DNA from 2 places in the Micromonospora sp. NPDC004704 genome. Region 2 is predicted to be linked to the other one. Evidence: predicted binding sites of a transcription regulator. Region 2 holds the regulator's gene; the other holds the start of a gene.
What was found. The regulator HspR, encoded in region 2, represses chaperone genes until heat shock. The targets are predictions, from matches to a motif close to TTGAGTNNNNNNNACTCAA.
Positions count from the first base shown of each region.

Region 1 (3,409 bases), on a different contig from region 2:
CGAGCTGGCCGGTCAGGGTCAGCCCCGGCTCGCCCTCCATGCTGGTCGCCTCGATGAAGAGCACATCGCCACCGGCACCGGTCACCGCCAGACCCGTAGCCACGCCCGGTACGGCGGTGCGCTCGGCCGACTCCGGGGTGAACCGGGGCCGTCCCAGGTAGGTCTTGAGGTTGTCGGTGTCGACCCGTACCGGTTCGTCGGTCGTGGCCAGCGCGACCGCGACCTTGCGCAGGATCCGGGCCAGGGCCCGCTCCAGTTGCCGTACCCCCGCCTCGCGGGTGTACTCGGCCGCGACCTGGCCCAGGGCCTCGTCGCTGACGCTGAACTCCTCGGCGGTGAGGCCGGCCCGCTCGAGCTGCCGGGGCAGCAGGTGGTCGCGGGCGATGGCGACCTTCTCCTCCTCGGTGTAGCCGTCGAGCGTGACCAGTTCCATCCGGTCCAGCAGCGGGCCGGGGATGGAGTCGACCACGTTGGCGGTGGCCAGGAAGAGCACGTCCGAGAGGTCGAGGTCGACCTCCAGATAGTGGTCCCGGAAGGTGTGGTTCTGGGCGGGGTCGAGGACCTCGAGCAGGGCGGCGGCCGGGTCACCGGCGTAGCCCGCGGAGATCTTGTCGACCTCGTCCAGGAGCACGACCGGGTTCATCGAACCCGCCTCGCGCAGTGCCCGGACGATCCGGCCGGGCAGCGCACCGACGTAGGTGCGCCGGTGACCCCGGATCTCCGCCTCGTCGCGGATGCCGCCGAGCGAGACCCGGACGAACTTGCGGCCGAGCGCGCGGGCGACGGACTCGCCGAGGCTGGTCTTGCCCACCCCGGGCGGACCGGCGAGGGCGAGCACCGCACCGGAGCCACGGCCGCCGACCACCTGCAGGTTGCAGGCGGCCCGACGGTTGCGCACGGCCAGGTACTCCAGGATCCGGTCCTTCACGTCGCTCAGTCCGGCGTGGTCGGCGTCGAGTACCTCACGGGCCGAGGCCAGGTCGGTGTTGTCGTCGGTCCGGGTCGTCCAGGGCATTTCCAGTACGGTGTCCAGCCAGGTGCGGATCCAGCCGGCCTCCGGGGAGGCGTCACTGGCCCGTTCCAGCCGACCGACCTCGCGCATGGCTGCTTCGCGTACCTTGTCGGGCAGGTCGGCGGACTCGACCCGGGACCGGTAGTCGGCCGAGCCGTCCGGCTCGTCCTCGCCCAGTTCCTTGCGGATCGCGGCGAGCTGCTGGCGGAGCAGGAACTCGCGCTGGGACTTCTCCAGACCCTCCCGTACCTCCGAGTTGATCTGCTCGGTGACCTCCTGCTCCGCGACGTGGTCGCGAACCCAGCCGACGAGCAGTTCCAGTCGGGTGGTCACGTCGGGCGCGGAGAGCAGTTCGGTCTTCTGGGCCAGGGTGAGCCACGAGGCGTACCCGGAGGAGTCGGCGAGTTCGGACAGGTCGGTCATCCGCTCGAGGGCGTCGATGACCTGCCAGGCGCCGCGCTCCTGGAGCAGCGACGTGGTGAGGGCCTTGTACTCGCGGGCGAGTTCCTTGGCCTTGCCGGTCGGCGCGGGCTCGTCGAGCTCGGTCGCCTCGACCCAGAGCGCCGCTCCGGGTCCGGGCACGCCGGAACCGATCCGGGCCCGGGACATGCCACGGACCACGGCAGCCGGCTCGCCGCTAGGCAGCCGACCGACCTTCTCAATCAGGGCGATAACGCCCATAGAGCCATATTCCCCGTCCACCCGGGGCACCGCAAGAACTTTCTTGTCACCCGCCGCGCGAGCGGCGTCGACGGCAGCCTGGGTGCTCGGGTCGAGGGTCACCGGGATGACCATCCCGGGCAGCAGGACTGCGTCGGTCAGGGGCAGAACCGGAAGAGTTGCCATCGAACACCTGCCATCGTTTGAGTTGAGCCTGTACGACTCAAGTAACAAACCGTGCCCCGTGTTCCGTGTTGTGGCGCAGGCCACATCCGGGCCGGCGACGACCGGTCTGATCGTTCCCGGACGCGTCGACAGCCATCGGCCGGCTTCGCTGAGCGCACCTGTAACCTGCTCTGGTGAGCCAGCCGCCCCTCGACAACCAGCGGCAGGAACCCCGCGCGTTCGCGTACGGGCGAGGTAACCAGGCGGCGGGCCGCTACCGCTCGGCGGTCCCCCGCCCGGCGGACCCCTCGCCCACCGCCGCCGTTCCTGTCCGGATCGGCGCCAACCGCCGACGCATCTGGCTCCTCGCGTTGCTGCTGGTCCTGACGTTGGGGGTGGGAGCGGCCACGTTGAGCGCCGTATTCGCCGGTCAGACCCCGACCGCGCTGGCACCGGACGGTGCCGCCAGGGCGCCGGTGCAGGTCGCGCCGCCGGCACCCCCCACGCCCCGGACGACAACCCGACCGACCACCCCCGCGCCGCCGGCCCAGCCCCGGCCGCAGATCGGAACCACCCGGAGCGCGACCACGGCCACCACCTCGCCCATCGTCCAACCCGTCGTCGCGCCGACCCCGGAGCCCGGCCGGGGCGGTGCCGTCGTCTACCGGAACTGCAACCAGGCCCGCCGGGCGGGTGTCACGCCGCTGCACCGGGGCGATCCCGGCTACTCGGCCAGGCTGGACCGGGACGGCGACGGCATCGCGTGCGAGAAGGACAAGGACTGAGCCGGCCCGTACGGCATCGGCCCGGCCACCGGACGGCGCAACGCCGGTCGACGATCCGCTGCCCAGCGGCTCCGATCGGCTGTTTGTTGACCGCCCGTCCGACCGTCTCTAGGGTCCATAGAGGAATCCATCCTCACGATTCGCACGGGGTTGGCCGGAAGCTACGTGTTTTCGGCCGGATCGGGAGCACCAGATGCGTAGAAAACTTGCCGTTGTCCTGGCCGCCGCCATGTTGCTCACCGCCTGCGGCGGTGGTGGAGACGGCGAGAGCACCGACAGCGGGGCCGGGGACCAGGCCACGAAGATCACCGTCGGGGTGATTCCGATCCTGGACGTGGCGCCGATCTACCTGGGCGTCCAAAAGGGATTCTTTGCCGACCGCAAGCTCGAGGTCAAGCTCGAACTGGCCCAGGGCGGTGCCGCCATCGTCCCGGCCGTACTCTCCGGCCAGTTCCAGTTCGGGTTCAGCAACAACACCTCGCTGCTGCTCGCACAGACCCGCGGGCTCCCCCTCAAGATCGTGGCGCCGGGTCCCTCCTCCACCGGCACCCCGGGCAAGGACTTCGCCGGGGTGGTCGTGCCGGAGAGCAGCCCGATCAAGTCGAGCGCCGACCTGTCCGGCAAGTCCGTGGCCATCAACACCCTCAACAACATCAGCGACACCGTCGTACGCGAGGCGGTCCGCAAGGCCGGCGGCGACCCCAAGACGGTGAAGTTCGTCGAGCTGCCGTTCCCGGACATGCCGGCAGCGGTGGCGAACGGTCGGGTCGACGCCGCGTTCATCGTC
Region 1 covers NZ_JBSGCD010000011.1:224,942-228,350, reverse strand. The annotation lists gene lon (endopeptidase La) at 1-1,858, opposite strand, end outside; gene ACWEFB_RS18135 (excalibur calcium-binding domain-containing protein) at 2,032-2,622, shown strand; gene ACWEFB_RS18130 (ABC transporter substrate-binding protein) at 2,816-3,409, shown strand, end outside.
Region 1: the regulator HspR is predicted to act here: its motif matches at 1,881-1,899, upstream of lon (endopeptidase La).

Region 2 (3,409 bases):
CAGACCTCGGCCGAGGTCACCGAGCCCACCTGCGTCGAGGTCATGCGTCGCGGTTACCAGCTCGGCGAGCGGCTGCTGCGGCCCGCCCTGGTCGCCGTCGCCGATCCGGAGTAGTTGGATTCGACTGTCATGATCGGGGCGTACCGGGGGCCGCTGCGGCGGACGCGGTACGCCCCGATCACGACGCGAGGAAGGGGGTGGACGACAGATGAGTTCCAAGGACTGGCTGGAGAAGGACTTCTACGCCGCGCTGGGTGTGGGTAAGTCCGCCTCCTCCGATGAGATCAAGAAGGCGTACCGCAAGCTCGCCCGCGAGTCGCACCCGGACCACAACCCGGGTGACCCGCAGGCCGAGGAGCGGTTCAAGACCGTCTCCGAGGCGTACGACGTCCTCTCCGACGAGCGCAAACGCCGGGAGTACGACGAGATGCGCTCGCTGTTCGGCTCGGGTGCGTTCCGACGCAACGCCCGCAGCGGCCAGCCGAGCGCCGGCGGTTACCCGTTCGACGTGTCGGACCTGTTCGGCAACGCCGGTCAGGCGGGTGCCGGCGGTGCCGGAGACCGTCGGTTCGGCGGTGCCGGGTTCTCCGACCTGTTCAGCTCGATCTTCTCCGGTGGCGGTGCCGCCGGTGCGCCGCCACGGGCCCGTGGCCCGGCTCGGGGGCGCGACGTCGAGGCCGAGGTCGTACTCGACTTCAACGACGCCGTACGCGGGGTCACCCTGCCCCTGACCCTGCGCGCGCCGGGCGTCTGCGACACCTGCCACGGCGACGGTGCCAAGCCCGGCACCCAGCCGAGGGCCTGCCCACAGTGCCACGGTGCCGGTGTGGTCACCCGCAACCAGGGCTCGTTCAGCTTCTCCGAGCCGTGCCGCGAGTGCCAGGGCGTCGGCACGGTGGTTGAGGAGAAGTGCCCCGAGTGCCTCGGCACCGGCGGGGTGACCAAGACCCGCACCCTGAACGTACGGTTCCCGGGTGGGGTGGCCGACGGCCAGCGGATCCGGCTTGCCGGGCGCGGTGAGCCGGGCGAGCGCGGCGGCTCCGCCGGTGACCTCTACGTGCTGGTCAAGGTACGCAACGACGAGCTGTTCGGGCGCAGCGGTGACGACCTCACACTGACCGTCCCGATCACCATCGCCGAGGCGGTGCTCGGCACCGACCTGCGGCTGCCCACGATGGACGGTGCGGTGACCCTGCGGGTGCCGCCGGGCACACCGAGCGGCCGGACCCTGCGGGCCCGGGGCAAGGGTGTCGCCCGCCGCGACGGCCAGGCCGGCGATCTGCTGGTGACGGTCGAGGTCACGGTGCCGGCGCAGGTCTCTCCCGAGGCCCGTGAAGCATTGGAATTGTTCGCCAAGCAGACTCCTCCGGCCGGTCGGGAACATCTCGACGCCCGGGTGCGTCGAGTTAACTAGCGGTCGTGATGCGGAGGTGAGTGGCGATGACTGAGGAATTCATCATCTCGGTCGAGACGTCGTCCGATGCCAAGGTGTTGATGATCTCGGTGGCGGCGCGGATGGCGGGAATGCACCCCCAGACGTTGCGCCAGTACGACCGGATGGGGCTGGTCCAGCCCGGCCGGGCGGCCGGCGGTGGGCGGCGCTACAGCGTGCGCGACGTCGCCCTGCTGCGTGAGGTGCAGCGACTCAGTCAGGACGACGGGGTCAACCTCGCCGGCATCAAGCGGATCATCGGCCTGGAGCAGTTGGTCGACGAGTTGCAGCAGCGGATGGCGCAGATGGAAGCCGAGCTGGAGCACGCGTACCGGCGGGTCGCCGAGCTGGAGGCCGCAGCGGCCAGTGGCCCGTTCCCGCGCCGCGACCTCGTACCGACCAACCAGGTCTCGACCGCCCTGGTCGTCTGGCGCCCCCGTCCCCGCTGACCCGACCCGTTCGAGCCGTTCGGATACCACCACGCCCCGCATTTCCCCCCGGAAGTGCGGGGCGCTGCCCTACCTTGAGGATGCCGGCACGGGCCGGGATCCACGGGGGGTCCCGGCCCGTACCGCCCCGCCCCACCCTCGCGACGATCTTGCAGTTGTGGCGCCCCAATTCGCGTATTTCGTCCACGCTTGTGAACCACCACAACTGCAAGATCGTCGCGTTGGTAGGGTGGGGTGGGGGCAGGATGAATGGGGGGTGCCGGCCGCTTCGGGGCGCACATGCCGGTGGTGGTCGCTCGGTCAGGCGAGGCGGCGGTTCTGGCGGACCAGGCCGCCCTCGCACCAGTCGTGGTAGTTGAACAGCTCCGGCTTGGCCAGCAGCACCCGACTGTTGTGCGCCCAGACCTGCATCTGCTCGTCGCCGCCCTGCTCGGCCTGCTCGACCAGCTTGCGCAGCCGCCGTTTGGGGTGGGCACGGAACTTCGTCCGGATGCCGTCGGCCGCGTAGATGTAGAGGCAGTGCAGGGCGAACCGGCGGGCCGGGCAGGACCGGTCCATCGCCAGGTCGAACAGGGTGGTGATCAGCCGGTCACCGGAGACCAGCAGGTCCCAGTCCTGTGGCATGGATTGCAGGGGCACCGAATCGGGCTGGTAAGCCCAGGCACGCAACTCGGTGGGAGACGGGTCCACCGGGTTGGAGAAGCCTTGGAACGCGGTCTGCTGCACGCTCACCGGGCCGACCTTCCGCTCTCGCGAGCGCGGGACACTCAGCGTCCCGCGCGCACCACCACCTGCTGCGGCGACACGGTAGCGTGCCGCCGCCGATCTGGGGAAGAACCCTGACGTGCCATTTCATCAAGCCGTTACGTCAAAAGTACGGAGAGTCCCCCGTACCGGGGCGATTCAGTCGACTGCCGGTGCCGGCTTGAGCGCCGACGCCTGAGCCTTGCGTCGCAACCAGTCCTTGAACCAGCGCATGTCCGGCAGCCGGGCCAGCATCGGACCGCTGACCACGGTGATCAGCACGTACGCCGTGGCGAGCGGGGCGAGTTGCGGTTCGATCACCACCCCGGCGCCGGTGGCGGTGACCGCCAGTCCGGCGATGACGATCGAGAACTCGCCGCGTGGCATGAGTGCGAGTCCCGTACGCCAGCGCCCCGGTAGGGCGATCCCGACCCGGCGGGCGGCCAGGTAGCCGGTCAGCACCTTCGTGCCCATCGTGACGACGGCCAGCCCCAGCGCCGGCAGCAGTACCGGCGGCATGTCGGCGGGGTCGGTGGCCAGCCCGAAGAAGACGAAGAAGACGGCGGCGAAGAGGTCCCGCAGCGGCGAGAGCAGTTCGGTCGCGTGGTGTGCGACCGGCCCGGAGAGCGCGATGCCGACCAGGAAGGCGCCGACCGCCGCCGAGACCTTCAGTCCTGCCGCGAGGCCCGCGACCAGCAGGGTCAGCCCGAGTACGCCGAGCAGCAGCGCCTCCGGATCCTGTGGTGCGAACATCCGGGAGATGATGTGCCCGTACTTGATCGCG
Region 2 covers NZ_JBSGCD010000005.1:83,052-86,460, forward strand. The annotation lists gene grpE (nucleotide exchange factor GrpE) at 1-114, shown strand, start outside; gene dnaJ (molecular chaperone DnaJ) at 209-1,414, shown strand; gene ACWEFB_RS08555 (heat shock protein transcriptional repressor HspR) at 1,441-1,881, shown strand; gene ACWEFB_RS08560 (hypothetical protein) at 2,182-2,613, opposite strand; gene ACWEFB_RS08565 (cation:proton antiporter) at 2,785-3,409, opposite strand, start outside.